DNA from 2 places in the Bacillus sp. M13(2017) genome. Region 1 is predicted to be linked to the other one. Evidence: riboswitches for the same ligand, from Rfam matches in the RefSeq annotation. Region 1 holds a riboswitch; the other holds the start of a gene.
What was found. Region 1 has a riboswitch for S-adenosylmethionine ahead of CGQ22_RS19530 (methionine ABC transporter ATP-binding protein). Riboswitches for the same ligand answer to the same signal wherever they lie in the genome.
Positions count from the first base shown of each region.

Region 2: linked by a shared signal. The riboswitch ahead of metK (methionine adenosyltransferase) and the one ahead of CGQ22_RS19530 (methionine ABC transporter ATP-binding protein) in region 1 are both predicted to bind S-adenosylmethionine.

Region 1 covers NZ_KZ268508.1:20,121-27,745, forward strand. Annotated here, with positions in the region: gene ligA (NAD-dependent DNA ligase LigA) at 1-617, shown strand, start outside; gene CGQ22_RS19510 (CamS family sex pheromone protein) at 634-1,830, shown strand; gene CGQ22_RS19515 (TSUP family transporter) at 1,927-2,697, shown strand; gene pruA (L-glutamate gamma-semialdehyde dehydrogenase) at 2,851-4,398, shown strand; gene CGQ22_RS19525 (cysteine hydrolase family protein) at 4,670-5,215, opposite strand; SAM riboswitch class I at 5,458-5,564, shown strand; gene CGQ22_RS19530 (methionine ABC transporter ATP-binding protein) at 5,688-6,707, shown strand; gene CGQ22_RS19535 (methionine ABC transporter permease) at 6,697-7,362, shown strand; gene CGQ22_RS19540 (MetQ/NlpA family ABC transporter substrate-binding protein) at 7,384-7,625, shown strand, end outside.
Region 2 covers NZ_KZ268500.1:101,922-109,546, reverse strand. Annotated here, with positions in the region: gene CGQ22_RS00725 (glycosyltransferase family 4 protein) at 1-431, shown strand, start outside; gene CGQ22_RS00720 (molybdenum cofactor guanylyltransferase) at 714-1,316, opposite strand; gene CGQ22_RS00715 (MogA/MoaB family molybdenum cofactor biosynthesis protein) at 1,313-1,822, opposite strand; gene CGQ22_RS00710 (hypothetical protein) at 2,059-2,238, shown strand; gene CGQ22_RS31785 (hypothetical protein) at 2,245-2,421, shown strand; partial or broken gene CGQ22_RS00700 (GNAT family N-acetyltransferase) at 2,445-2,969, shown strand; gene metK (methionine adenosyltransferase) at 3,011-4,210, opposite strand; SAM riboswitch class I at 4,380-4,501, opposite strand; gene pckA (phosphoenolpyruvate carboxykinase (ATP)) at 4,730-6,316, shown strand; gene CGQ22_RS00680 (hypothetical protein) at 6,629-6,826, shown strand; gene CGQ22_RS00675 (ATP synthase subunit I) at 7,093-7,476, opposite strand.

The sequences.
Region 1 (7,625 bases):
GTACATTTGCTGATTTATATGCATTGACGAAAGAGCAATTATTACAGTTAGAACGTTTTGGTGAAAAATCAGCAACAAACTTAATACAAGCAATTGAAAATTCTAAAGAAAACTCGTTAGAGCGATTATTATTTGGTCTTGGAATTCGCCACGTTGGAGCGAAAGCAGCACGTACATTTGCAGAGCACTTTGAAACGATGGATGAGCTTGTAAAAGCAACGGAAGAAGAACTAAAAGCAATTAATGAAATTGGCGAAAAAATGGCTCAATCTGTTGTGACATATTTTGATAATGAAGATGTATTAGAGTTATTACAGCAGTTTAAAGAGTATGGCGTGAATATGACATACAAAGGTATAAAAATTGCAGATTTACAAAATGTTGAATCTTACTTCGCAGGAAAAACGGTTGTTTTAACAGGTAAGCTAGAAGTTATGGGACGAAGTGAAGCGAAGAAGAAGATTGAGGCATTAGGTGGAAAAGTAACAGGAAGTGTTAGTAAGAGTACGGATTTGGTTGTTGCAGGTGAAGCAGCTGGTTCGAAATTAGCACAAGCGGAGAAACATAATGTTGAGGTTTGGAATGAAGAGAGGTTCTTACAAGAGCTAAATAAGTAAGAGGTGCAAACTTACCATGAAAAAAATAGCATTAGCGGTATTAAGCCTTGGCCTACTTGTAAGTGGGTGTAGTGCAGGTGCCGACAAAGATGAAAAAGTGGCTGGGAAATCGGGGAAAGCAAAAGAACAATCAGTTGTTCCAAAATACGCTATTTCGGATGAATATTATAAGACGACTATTCCATTTGATGGTGGAAAGGCACGTGGTTTAGTGGTGCAAGGGTTAAATAGTCGCCTTGATATAGATGAATTTGAAACAGGATTAATGCGAATTGCAAAAGAATCATTTAGTACGAAAGATAATTTTTTAAAAGGCGGAAAAGCTCTAGATACTCAAACTATACAGATGCTTGTTAAAAGAAAACGTACAGATGCTGAACAAAAGGAACTAGAGGAAAAATTAAAAAAAGATGCAGTTAAATTTCCTAATATAGGATTAAATCCTGCCTTAGGAACAGGATCCGAATCACTAGAAGTGAAAAATAAAAAAAATCCAATATATATTTCAAATATTTTAGAGCATGATTATTATGTGAAAAAAGGCGATAACGACGAGGAACGTGTTGGTATGGTAGTTGGATTAGCGATGAATTCTGTTCAATATTTTAACGAAGAGCATGGTTACCCACGTGAAGCTGCAATCCCAGATGAAAAGATGTTAGCTGAAGGGAAAAAAATGGCGCAAGAAATTTTGAAAGTCATACATCAAAAAGAACCTGAAACAAAAAATATTCCGATAACATTTGCGATTTATCGCCAAGCTCCAAAGTCTTCGCTCGTGCCAGGTAATTTTGTTTCTTATGCAAATGTCGAAAAAGGTAGTGAAACGGTTGAAGATTGGAAACAAATTAATGAAAAATATTATTTGTTCCCATCAGAGCAAGCGAAAACAGATAATAAACGTGAAGATCTTGCAAGAGTATCCAACTTTAAGGCAAAACTAAGCGATTATTTCCAAGGAGACTATACAGCTGTTATTGGTACTGGTATGTATAGAGATGATGAATTAAGAGAAATGAAGCTTGATATTCCTGTCCAGTTTAATGGAAAAGCTGAAATAGTTGGTTTTACACAATATGTGGCAGGGCTTGTTATGGAATACTTCCCGAATTATATGAAAGTACAAGTAACGATTAAATCTGTAGAACGCCCAGAAGCTATTATTATACGTGAAGCAAAAAAAGATGAACCACTTGTGAAAATTTTAGATTAAATATGAAGGCTGTTCCTCTATGGAACAGCTTTTTTTCTTATGTAATTTTGTTATAATTTAAAATGTTGTAAAAAATAGGGGGAAGGGGTAAAGCTCATGGACGAATTAAGTTTTCAAGTCATTATTTTATTAATTGCATTCGGTTTTTTAGCAGCTTTTATTGATTCCGTTGTTGGAGGAGGAGGGTTAATTTCGCTTCCTGCACTTATGTTTGTTGGCCTATCGCCAGCTTCGGCAATTGCAACGAATAAATTAGCGGCAACAATGGGGACATTTACGAGTGCGATGTATTTCATTCGATCAGGAAAAGTTGATTTTAAAATTGTAGGAAAGTTAATCCCGTTAACTATTGTTGGAGCTGTGGCAGGCGCTTTAGTAGTAAAATTTATTCCATCGGATATTTTACGCCCATTAGTACTTGTAATGTTGGTATTTATTGCTATTTATATTATTGCAAAAAAGAATTGGGGAAGTGTGTCTACCTATAAGAAGATGACGCAAAGAAAAACATTAATATTTTTCTTTGTTATTTTAATGATAGGATTTTATGATGGATTTTTTGGACCAGGGACAGGGTCGTTTTTAATTTTTGCATTTTTATTAATTGGCTTGGATTTTATTCAAGCAGCAGCATCTGGAAAACTTTTGAATTTTGTTAGTAATATTGTATCTTTAATTACTTTTTTATTTTTAGACATAATTCATTTTGAATACGGTATTATCATGGGATTATCAATGATCTTAGGTGCTTATTTTGGATCGAAGTTTGCGGTTCAAAAAGGTGTTGGATATGTGAGGACTTTATTTTTATTAGTTACCATATTATTGATTGGAAAAAATGTTTTGGAATATACTCATATTTTGTAGATTCATACCCATGTATGGATCTCTTTTTTTATTATATTTTAAAAATTTATTAATTTTTAAAATATAAGTCTAGGAATATTTGAATAAATCTAAATTATCGTGTAGAATAATGTTGTAAAATGTAAACGTTTTTCTAAGGGGAGGCTAAAAAGAATGGTAGTAGCATACAAACATGAGCCATTTACAGATTTTTCAGTGGAGGCTAACAAATTAGCGTTTGAAGAAGGTTTAAAGAAAGTAGAATCTTATCTTGGACAAGACTATCCATTAATTATTGGGGGAGAAAAAATCACTACAGAAGACAAAATTGTTTCTGTAAACCCTGCAAATAAAGAGGAACTTGTTGGTCGTGTTTCAAAAGCAAGCCGTGAGTTAGCTGAAAAAGCAATGCAAGTAGCGGATGAAACATTCCAAACTTGGAGAAAATCAAAGCCAGAAATGCGTGCAGACATTTTATTCCGTGCTGCAGCAATCGTTCGTCGCAGAAAACATGAATTCTCTGCTATTCTTGTAAAAGAAGCAGGTAAGCCATGGAATGAGGCAGATGCTGATACAGCAGAAGCAATCGACTTTATGGAATATTATGGTCGTCAAATGTTAAAATTAAAAGACGGTATTCCAGTAGAAAGCCGTCCAATTGAATATAATCGTTTCTCTTACATTCCATTAGGAGTAGGTGTTATCATTTCTCCTTGGAACTTCCCATTCGCAATTATGGCAGGTATGACAACAGCTGCTTTAGTTTCTGGTAACACAGTATTACTAAAACCAGCTAGTACAACTCCTGTAGTAGCAGCGAAATTTATGGAAGTATTGGAAGAAGCTGGATTACCAGCTGGCGTAGTAAACTTCGTTCCAGGTAACGGTTCTGAAGTTGGTGACTACTTAGTAGATCATCCTCGTACACGTTTCGTAAGCTTCACGGGATCTCGTGATGTAGGTATCCGTATCTATGAGCGTGCAGCGAAAGTAAACCCAGGACAAATTTGGTTAAAACGCGTTATCGCTGAAATGGGCGGTAAAGATACAATCGTTGTTGATAAAGAAGCAGATCTTGAATTAGCAGCTAAGTCTATCGTTGCATCAGCATTCGGATTCTCAGGACAAAAATGTTCTGCATGTTCTCGTGCAGTAATCCATGAAGATGTATACGATCACGTATTAAATCGTGCTGTTGAATTAACAAAAGAATTAACAGTTGCTAACCCAGCAGTATTAGGTACAAACATGGGTCCTGTTAATGACCAAGCTGCATTCGATAAAGTAATGAGCTATGTTGCAATTGGTAAAGAAGAAGGTAGAATCTTAGCAGGTGGCGAAGGAGACGATTCTAAAGGCTGGTTCATCCAACCAACAATCGTTGCTGACGTTGCAGAAGATGCTCGCTTAATGAAAGAAGAAATCTTCGGACCAGTAGTAGCATTCTGTAAAGCGAAAGACTTCGATCATGCACTTGCAATTGCAAACAATACAGAATACGGTTTAACAGGAGCAGTTATCTCTAACAACCGTGACCATATTGAAAAAGCACGTGAAGACTTCCACGTAGGTAACTTATACTTCAACCGTGGATGTACTGGTGCAATCGTAGGATACCAACCATTCGGTGGCTTTAACATGTCTGGTACAGACTCTAAAGCTGGTGGACCTGATTACTTAGCACTTCACATGCAAGCAAAAACTACTTCTGAAACTTTATAAGAAATAGTAGAGGAGCTCTTCACAGAATGTGAAGAGCTCCTTTTAAAATTGAAATCCTATATATTACTATCGTTCGAAAGGAATGAGCTAAAACCTATTAATAGCGGGATAAACATGTGAACAGAAATAAAATGATGAGAAAAGTTGACTTATTAGTCATTTTTTTTAGTATTCATTTTGAGAATTTCCTGTATAATACAATTTGAAAGAAAATCTATGGTTCGACAAGGAACACTCCTTTCGGTTTTGCTCACTGAAAGGAGTGTTTTTTTTATGTAGCTAAAAATTCTTTCGTGCTTATTACATTTGCATATACACCATTTAAACTAGCTAAAATTGTATTGTGAATATAAACAGCTGGTATAGTAGCGTTCTTAAAAGAAAGGTCTTTTGTAGCACAAGCATCATGTATAACGGTACATTGAAAGTCAAAATCGAATGCAGCCCTTACTGTAGCATCAATACACATATGAGTCATCATCCCGCATACAACGACATGTTCAATATCTAAACGTTTTAATTGCTCTAGAAGATTAGTTTCTCGGAAGCTATTTGGATAATGTTTGACTATAACTGTTTCTTCTCTAAGTGGACGTACGCTTTCGTGAATATGTACACCTTCTGTATTAGGTAGGAAAAAAGTAGCGTCATCTTTTATAGCTACGTGTTGGATATGAAAAATAGGTTCGTTGTTTGTTCTAAAGTGTTGTAATAACTGATTAGCATATTCGCTTGCTTCTACTGGATTACGCAATTCCATCTTTCCATTTGGAAAATAATCGTTTTGAATATCGACGAGTAAAAGAGCTGTTTTCATATATTTATCTTCCTCCGAGTTTCATATTCAAATAAATTTATTCAATTCGTAGAGAGGATTCTCCTGTTTAAAAATATGAGGAAAAAGAATTTTAAATAACCTTGAAAGTTACTATTTTCTCATGAATTTTCATCTGAAAATTTTAATAAAGGAATAATTAATATTTTTCTAAAAAATGTATTGACTCTTATTATTCTGAGTTCTATAATGAGAATTAATTAAACGACAATTAAATCGATACATTCTTATCCAGAGAGGTGGAGGGACTGGCCCTACGATACCTCAGCAACGGGTTTTTTTAATACCGTGCTAACTCCAGCAAGCCATATAAAGGCTTGGAAGATGAGAAGATGTGAACGAGTACATATAAGTGCTCTCCTTCTTATCTTTATGGTTGATAAGAAGGAGGGCACTTTTTATTTTACCTCGAAAGCTCTGCTTCAAGTTTTTACAGCATATAGGAGGGGAAAAAATGATTTCTTTTAACAATGTAAGTAAAGTGTATGAATCAGCTGGGCAATCTGTTCATGCGGTGGAGGATGTAACATTATCAGTTGAGAAAGGCGAAATTTTTGGCATTATTGGTTTTAGTGGCGCTGGAAAGAGTACGTTATTACGCTTAGTAAATATGTTAGAGAGACCGACGGCAGGAACGATTTCAATAGATGATAAAGATATTACATCATTATCGACGAAAGAATTACGTAAACTGAGACAAAGAATTGGAATGATTTTTCAAAGTTTTAATTTATTTAATTCAAGAACAGTATTTGGAAATATTGCTTATCCATTAAAGTTAGCGAAAGTACCAAAGAATGAGATAAAAGAAAGAGTAAATGAACTGCTGAAGTTTGTAGGGTTAGAAGATAAAGCAAACTATTACCCAGAGCAGCTATCAGGTGGACAAAAGCAGCGTGTGGGCATTGCTAGAGCACTTGCGACATCGCCAGATATTCTTATATGTGATGAGGCAACATCAGCCTTAGATCCAGAAACAACGACAGAAATTCTAAACTTATTAAAGAAAGTAAATAGAGAATACAATTTAACAATTCTTCTTATTACACATGAAATGCATGTTGTGAAAGAAATTTGTCACCGTGTAGCTGTAATGGAGAAAGGAAAAGTTATTGAAGAAGGAAAACTGTTTGATGTTTTCACGCAACCAAAAACAAAGACGACTCAAAACTTTGTACGTTCTGTCATTAATGATCATTTACCGGAAAGTGTTCTAGCGAAAATTCAAAATGGTGGTCAAATTTATCGTCTAACATTTACTGGTGAGGAGACAGGACAGCCGGTACTATCATATATCGCAAAAAACTATAACGTCGATGTAAATGTACTGTACGGAAATATTATTGAACTTCAAAATGTGCTATTTGGAAATCTTCTTGTAGAGTTGCAAGGTGAGCAGAGGGAAATTCAAAAAGCATTACAACATCTAAGACTGCAAGTGCAGCTGAAGGAGGTAGAAGCTCATGCGAGTTGATTGGAGTATATTTTGGCCGCGCATACTAGATGCGACGGGGGATACCCTCTTAATGGTAATTGTAACCCTTATATTCGCTACAATTCTTGGTATACCCCTAGGTTTACTATTATATGTAACGAGAAAAGGAAACTTTTTAGAAAATAAATGGGTCTTTTCTATTCTTAATATCATTATTAATACAATTCGTCCGGTTCCATTCATTATCTTTTTAGTAGCTTTAAGCCCACTAACAAGAAGTGTTATCGGAACGACGATTGGAACAGCAGCAGCAATCTTCCCAATGACGTTAGTTGCATCAATCGGCATTGCTAGAATAGTTGAAACAAATCTTGTTTCTGTTCCAAAGGGAGTCATTGAAGCAGCTCAAGCAATGGGGGCTTCGCCAATTAGAATTGTTTTTGAAATTCTTGTGCCAGAAGCGTTAGCGCCATTGATCTTAGGGGTTACATTTATGACAGTTGGTTTAATTGAATTTTCTGCAGTTGCTGGGCTTGTCGGTGGTGGCGGTCTTGGTGATTTAGCGATGACATATGGTTATCAACGTTTTGATACATCAGTTATGTTCGTAACGGTCGTTTTACTTATCATTCTTGTACAGGTAGCTCAAAATTTAGGAAACTACTTTGCGAAAGTCTTTTTACGCAGATCATAAAAAGGAAGAGGGTAAAAGAAAATGAAGAAAATTTTAGCATTTGCATTATCAGCGATTGTAGGAGTTTCAGCGTTAAGTGGCTGTTCAAGTGGAGACATAGGGGCAGGAGCTAAAGAAAAAGTAGTTCGCGTTGGTGTAACTGGAACGGATGGAGACGCTTGGGAAATTTTGAAGAGGAAAGCTGAAAAAGAAGGAATTAAAATTAAACTGGTTGAGTTCTCTGATTACACAACGCCAAATAAGGCGCTAGCTGATGGAGATAT
Region 2 (7,625 bases), on a different contig from region 1:
GTCCTCTAGCAACAAATTTACGTGAAGCTGTTCCGAAAGCAAATGTCACTTTTACTGGATATTTACAAGGTAAAGATTTAGCTGAAGTATATGCTTGTTCTAACATCATGATATTTCCATCTGCTACTGAAACGTTCGGAAATGTCGTACTCGAATCACTTGCATGCGGTACACCTGTCATCGGTGCAAATAGTGGTGGGGTTAAAAATATTATTGCAGATGGAAAAACAGGAATTCTTTGCCCGCCCAAACATGCGGATTCATTTCTATCATCCATCCATTCTTTATTGCGAAATGAAGAGCAGCTTATACAAATGGGCATAGCTGCTTCGTCTTATGCTAAAACAAAAAGCTGGGATGAGATTTTCCGTGGGTTACTTGACCAATATGAAGAAGTCCTTCAGCACACCGCATCAGAATTACTCGCTTAAACAGAAGAACTCCCTTCAACTAGACGAAGGGAGTTTATTACACAGTTATAAATTTTAGTTTCATAAATAATACATAAGGTTAAACATTGTTTTATTTCTATATTCATTATATCAAAAATAAACATAACTAAACAGACTTGTAATAAAAACCCATAAAAATTAATATATGGTTATACACTATTTTAACTGTATAGTGATTTTAAGAAATTCCCCTTAAAATCAATTTACTCACATACCTTTATACAGTAATTGTTCCCCAATTTCTGTATCCAAAAAAACCTTTCATTCATTTGAAAGGTCTTTTTGAGCCTGCACATATTCTTCTTTCGTATTCACATTTATAAACCAATCCGCATTCGCTTGTACATCTTCACCAACAATATACTTCACATTACATTGTGATAAAAGCTGGCCCATACTTCTTTTTTCTTCCTGAAGCAAAGCATAAATCTTTTCTTTCACTCGATTATGATACGCTGCAAGTAACGGTTGTTTCCTTCCATTAATAATAGGTACAACCGCATCATATTCATTGCTCGTTTGCTCTAATAAAATGGTAAACCACTCATGCGAAACATTTGGCGCATCGCAAGGCATAATAGCGTACCAATCTGCTTCTATGTATTCCATACCTGATACAATGCCGGCCAGCGGTCCATTCCCTTTATAGTGCGGGATATCTTCTATAACAGGAACTTGTACGAATTGCTCTACTCGCTCTTTTATATCAGTATGGCTAATTACTACAATGTCTTGCAAAGTATTTCCCATCACTTTCACAATATGCTCAACAAAAGTAGTTCCCTTCCAAATTGCTAACGCTTTCGGCTCACCAAATCTACTCGACATACCGCCCGCTAATACAATTCCAGCACACTTACTCATTGGCGATGCAGCTCAAATGTAATATGGCCTAATTCCGGTAAAATTAATTTATTCATCGCAAGTCGAACCGCTCCGCTAGACCCCGGCATCGAGAAAACTACTTTGCGCCCAATTGTACCACCAATCGCTCTACTTAACATTGCGCTACTTCCGATATCTTCTAAATAACTAATCATACGGAACAGCTCACCAAATCCAACAATTTCTTTATCTAATAACGCTGATACTACTTCAATTGTGACATCGCGTTTCGTAATACCAGTACCGCCATTTGTTAATACAACATCTACATCTTCCTTATGATAACCAGCTAACACTGCTTGCTGAATACTTTCTTTATCATCTTTTACAATTTCATAAGAAGTTACTTTATGTCCCGCTTCTTTTAACAATTCATGTAATAGTTGTCCGCTCTTATCTGTTTCTTCCGTACGTGTATCGGAAATCGTAACAATCTTGCAACGCACTTCTTTTGGAGCTTGTTTTTTATGTTCAGTTACACTCATTTTTTATCTTTCCTTTCTTAAAGACTTTTCTTCATTTTATCATACATACCTTTACACAATTATGTATGAAGCCAATCATGCGCCATGATACAATATAAGTATACTAACCCACAAAAAGGAAAGTGCAATTTCTTATACTCCTAGACTACACATCTTTAGCTACTCTTTATATTTTCTACATAATAGAATTCAATTTTAAAACTTGTACTAAAAAATAGATTGGAGGTCTACATAGTATGGAACTTTATAAAAAATTAACAACAACATTCATCCTCTTATTCGTCGCTTCCATCACTGTCGGCTTTTCCTTAAAAGGCGCAATTCCATACGCTACATTAGTAAGCATTATATTCGCGACACTATTTTTACTAAGTAGTGCCTTTTGCGCAAGTAAAGCACGTCAAATGAAAGGTTGATTACATATGTTCAAGAAGAAACCAATCCTTTGTAAATCATGTGAAAAAGAAATACAAACGTATGAAAAAGCGTGGATTCATATGCCATTTCCGGCAAATGGTATGACTAATATAAGAAAGTATATTGAACTAGAAGGACACATTTATTGTAGCTCGTGTATTGAAATAATGAACAAAAACTAGTAAATACAAAAGGTGGGCTTATATTGTTTGAATCAAACCGTATCCAGTTACGAAAGTTTTCCGAAGATGATATTCTAACGTATTATAAATGGCATAATGATATAGACGTTATGAGTTCAACTACCCTTAACCTTGATAAATATTCCTTACAAGATACAGAAAAACTTTGACAGCAATTTATTCATTCTTCAAACTCTAAAAGCTATATCATTGAAGAAAAAGCTACGCATCTTCCAATTGGTATTACTTCTTTAATTCATATTGATTCGTATAATCGAAACGCTGAATGCATTATTGATATTGGTAAAAAGGATTACTGGGGGCAAGGTTATGGGAAGGAAGCTTTCACTTTATTATTGAATTATGCATTTTTAGAATTAAATTTACATCGCCTTTCTTTACGAGTATTTTCTTTCAACGAGAGAGCAATTAAATTATATAAATCACTCGGTTTTCAACATGAAGGAACTTGTAAAGAAGCTATATTCCGCAACGGCACTTGGCATGACATTGAACTCTTCGCTTTATTCCAACGTAATTATAAATAAAAAAAGCTTTGCGCTCACTGCGCAAAGCTTTTTTTCATATATTATAGACCAGCTTGCTCTTTTAAAGCTGCAGCTTTGTCTGTACGTTCCCATGATAGATCTACATCAGTACGTCCGAAGTGGCCGTAAGCTGCTGTTTGTTTGTAAATTGGGCGACGTAAGTCTAGCATTTTAATAATACCAGCTGGGCGAAGATCGAAGTTGTTACGAACTAGTTCTACTAATACGTCTTCAGATACTTTACCAGTGCCGAATGTATCAACTGAAATTGATACTGGTTGTGCTACACCAATTGCGTATGCAAGTTGTACTTCTGCTTTTTCAGCAAGACCAGCTGCTACGATGTTTTTCGCAACATAACGAGCTGCATATGCTGCAGAACGGTCAACTTTCGTTGCATCTTTACCAGAGAATGCACCGCCACCGTGACGAGCGTATCCACCGTAAGTATCAACGATGATTTTACGTCCTGTTAAACCAGCATCACCTTGTGGTCCACCAATTACGAAGCGGCCAGTTGGGTTAATGAAGAATTTCGTTTCTCCATCGATTAATTCTGCTGGTACTACAGCTTTAATTACGTGCTCTTTTAAGTCGCGATCGATTTCTTCCCATGTAACATCTGGGTGATGTTGTGTAGAAATTACGATAGTATCAACACGTACTGGTTTACCATTTTCATCATACTCAACTGTAACTTGCGTTTTTCCATCCGGACGTAGGTATGATAACGTATCATCTTTACGTACTTCAGTTAAACGGCGAGCTAATTTGTGAGCAAGCGAGATTGGAAGTGGCATTAACTCTTGTGTTTCATTACATGCGAAACCAAACATTAAACCTTGGTCTCCTGCACCAATTGCCTCAATCTCAGCGTCAGTCATTTGACCTTCGCGCGCTTCTAGCGCTTGGTCAACACCCATAGCGATGTCAGCAGATTGCTCATCGATAGATGTTAAAACTGCACAAGTTTCTGCATCGAATCCGTATTTTGCGCGTGTGTAACCAATGCCTTGAATTGTTTCACGAACGATTTTTGGAATATCTACGTAAGTAGAAGTCGTAATTTCCCCCGCTACCAATACTAAACCAGTTGTTACAGTTGTTTCACAAGCTACACGTGCATTTGCGTCTTTTGATAAGATCGCATCTAAAATTGAATCAGAAATTTGGTCACAAATTTTATCTGGATGTCCTTCAGTTACAGACTCAGATGTGAACAGATGACGTTTTTTTGTCATGTGGTAAACCTCCCTACAGTAATTGTATATATTGTACGGAACTCATCCTTAATTTGCCACAGATTGCGACATACATTTATTCTCCCACACAAGCATACAGAAAAACCTTTCCTACTTTATATAGAGGAAAGGTTTAATTTGCTACTTGCATACTGCTTTTTGCCCTTCGCTCTTATCGTTCGAGACCTGTAGCCTCGCACAGGTTTTAGCACCTATTCACCTGCATTTATCAATACAAGTGAGGTTGCTGGGCTTCATCGGGCCTGTCCCTCCGCCAGCTCGGGATAAGAGAGTATCCGTCCCAACCTATACTAAAGAAATGATATTCATTTGTCAATTAATATTCACATTTTCGTGAAAGTTTTTCTCAATGCGCCTAAAATGAAATATTAATAAGGAAATAATGTATTCACACAAACAAAAAGAAATAAATAGTATACATTATTTATATAATTGTGTTATACTATTGTTGGGGATTACGAGAAATATTTCATTAAATGAAAAGGATGGTATATAAATATGAGTACTGTGAATGTCCAAATTGGTTTACATGAATTATTGAACGGAAGCAATGCACAGATTCAACTAAGTGTTCCGCAATTAGTGGAAAAAGTATTAATGCGAAATGAAGGGAAATTAACTTCTACTGGTGCCGTTTCTGCTTCAACAGGAAAATATACAGGACGTTCTCCTAAAGATAAATTTATTGTGAAAGAAGCATCGGTTGCTGACAAAATTGCTTGGGGAGCTGTAAACCAACCGATTTCTGAAGAACATTTTAATAAATTATATACTAAAGTTTTAGAATACTTAAAAGAAAAAGAAGAGTTATTCGTCTTCAAAGGATTTGCAGGCGCTGACCGCAATTACCGCCTACCAATTCAAGTTATTAATGAATATGCATGGCACAATTTATTTGTACATCAATTATTCATTCGTCCAACTGAAGAAGAATTAACAACTCATGAGTCAGGGTTCACAATTGTTTCTGCACCGAACTTCAAAGCTGATCCAGCTGTTGACGGTACAAACTCTGAAGCATTCATTATGGTTTCATTCGAAAAACGTATTGTACTAATTGGTGGTACAGAATACGCTGGAGAAATGAAAAAATCAATCTTCTCTATTATGAATTTCTTACTACCTGAACAAGATATTCTTTCTATGCATTGCTCTGCAAACGTAGGTGAAGAAGGTGACGTAGCACTATTTTTCGGTTTATCTGGAACAGGTAAAACAACTTTATCTGCTGATCCAAACCGTAAATTAATTGGTGATGATGAGCACGGTTGGTCTGATAACGGTGTATTCAATATTGAAGGCGGTTGCTACGCAAAATGTGTAAACCTTTCTCACGAGAAAGAACCACAAATTTTCGATGCAATCAAATTTGGATCTGTTTTAGAAAACGTTATCATTAATGACCAAACGCGTATCGCAGACTACAACGATACTACTTTAACAGAAAATACTCGTGCTGCATACCCTATGCATGCGATCGACAATATCGTACTGCCAAGTGTTGCTGGACACCCAAATACCATCATTTTCTTAACTGCTGATGCATCTGGCGTATTGCCTCCAATCAGTAAGTTATCAAAAGAACAAGCTATGTATCATTTCTTAAGTGGTTACACTAGTAAACTAGCAGGAACAGAGCGCGGTGTTACATCTCCGCAAGCTACATTCTCAACTTGCTTCGGTTCACCATTCTTACCACTTGATGCATCTCGCTACGCTGAAATGCTTGGTGAAAAAATCGAGAAACACGATGCGAAAGTATTCTTAGTAAACACTGGCTGGACTGGTGGCGAATACGGCGTTGGTAAACGTATGAACTTAGGTTACACTCGTGCAATGATTCAAGCAGCATTAAGCGGCGAACTTGCAAAAACTGAAACAGCTAAACATGACATCTTCGGTCTTGAAGTTCCACTTCACGTACCAGGTGTACCTGACGAAGTGTTAATGCCTGAACAAACTTGGGCTGATAAAGCTGCTTACAAATCAAAAGCAATCGAGCTTGCAAATGAATTCAAAGAGAACTTCAAAAAGTTCGAAAGCGTTTCTGAAGATATTATTAACTTAGGCGGCCCAATCGCTTAAATTAAAAATTTCTGTTGGAATAACCCTTTACTCATATGAATAAGTGTCGTGTAAACGTAAAGTTTCGCGTACTCACCGACAAAACCCAATGCGGCTTAACGGTTACACACACTTACATAAAAAAGAAGCTTACGTGAAAACGTAAGCTTCTTTCTATATCTTATATAAAGTGAAACGTTAATCTCTTGATCTGTGACTTAAATCATAAAATGGCATGCCAACATCTATAATTTTACAGAAAATTCACTTTATATTTATTCGTTTTTAGTTTTTTTATGATACAATTTACATATACAGGAAAGGGTGAGACCTATGAAAAATTTTTCTCGTACAGGAAAAATTTTATTCAGTTATGGAGCGATTCAAGTTTTTTGGGGACTTGTAATGCTTAACGTTAATTTATTTGAGCATACAAGTGAAACGATAAAATATATTATTCTAATTACCGGAATAGTTTGCTGTCTTATATCCAACTTTTTTAAAGAAGCTAAGAGTCATACTAATACGTAATTTCATGTTAACTTATTGGAAGCAGAAACCTGTATTTTATGTAAAGTTATGCTTCCTGCTGTACTATCCATCACTGAATCACTTATCCCAGAGTAAACCCATTTCAACAGAGACAAATCATGGCTTCGAACATATAAATTATATCCCTACTCACTACATCTCTCGGGTTTCACATCACATGGGGCTAAAAAAGGCCCTGACCGCTTCTATCCGTGGCTGGATCATCTATTCCATCTAAAAAGAATTCTTTTATCTTTTTATCTTTTTTAGCTCTTTGTTAGTTCTTTCTCATCTTTCATGCTATAGTAACCTAAATTCACAACGATTAAGAAATAACCACCCATAATCCCTACTGCAAACGCCCACATAACCATGTGGTGCTCAATTTCGTACATAATAATAGCACCCAAAATGGCAGCTGCAAAACGGTTAAACATACCGAGTGTCGGTGCTTTCGTCTTCTTTACAATACTATCTCCAAGCTTCTCAATTCTTCTCCCTAAAAGCCAAACGCAATACATACTTACAATAAGCCCAATTCCAGCGCCTAAAAAGTGTGCTGAAAACGGTGTTAACATCCATCCTAGTAACAAAATACCTAGTATATAATACGATTGGATTTTAAATGATCTTAGTGACATACTAATCATGCTGTACCTCTCTTCATTCGTTCTTATCTATCCAACAAAAAATTTCTTTCAAATTCATATTCCTTAAATCCATTTCATTTAAATTAAAAATAACATAAACAGTATGTTTATGTTGTTTAAATGTTTTTAGAAAATAATATTATACAAGA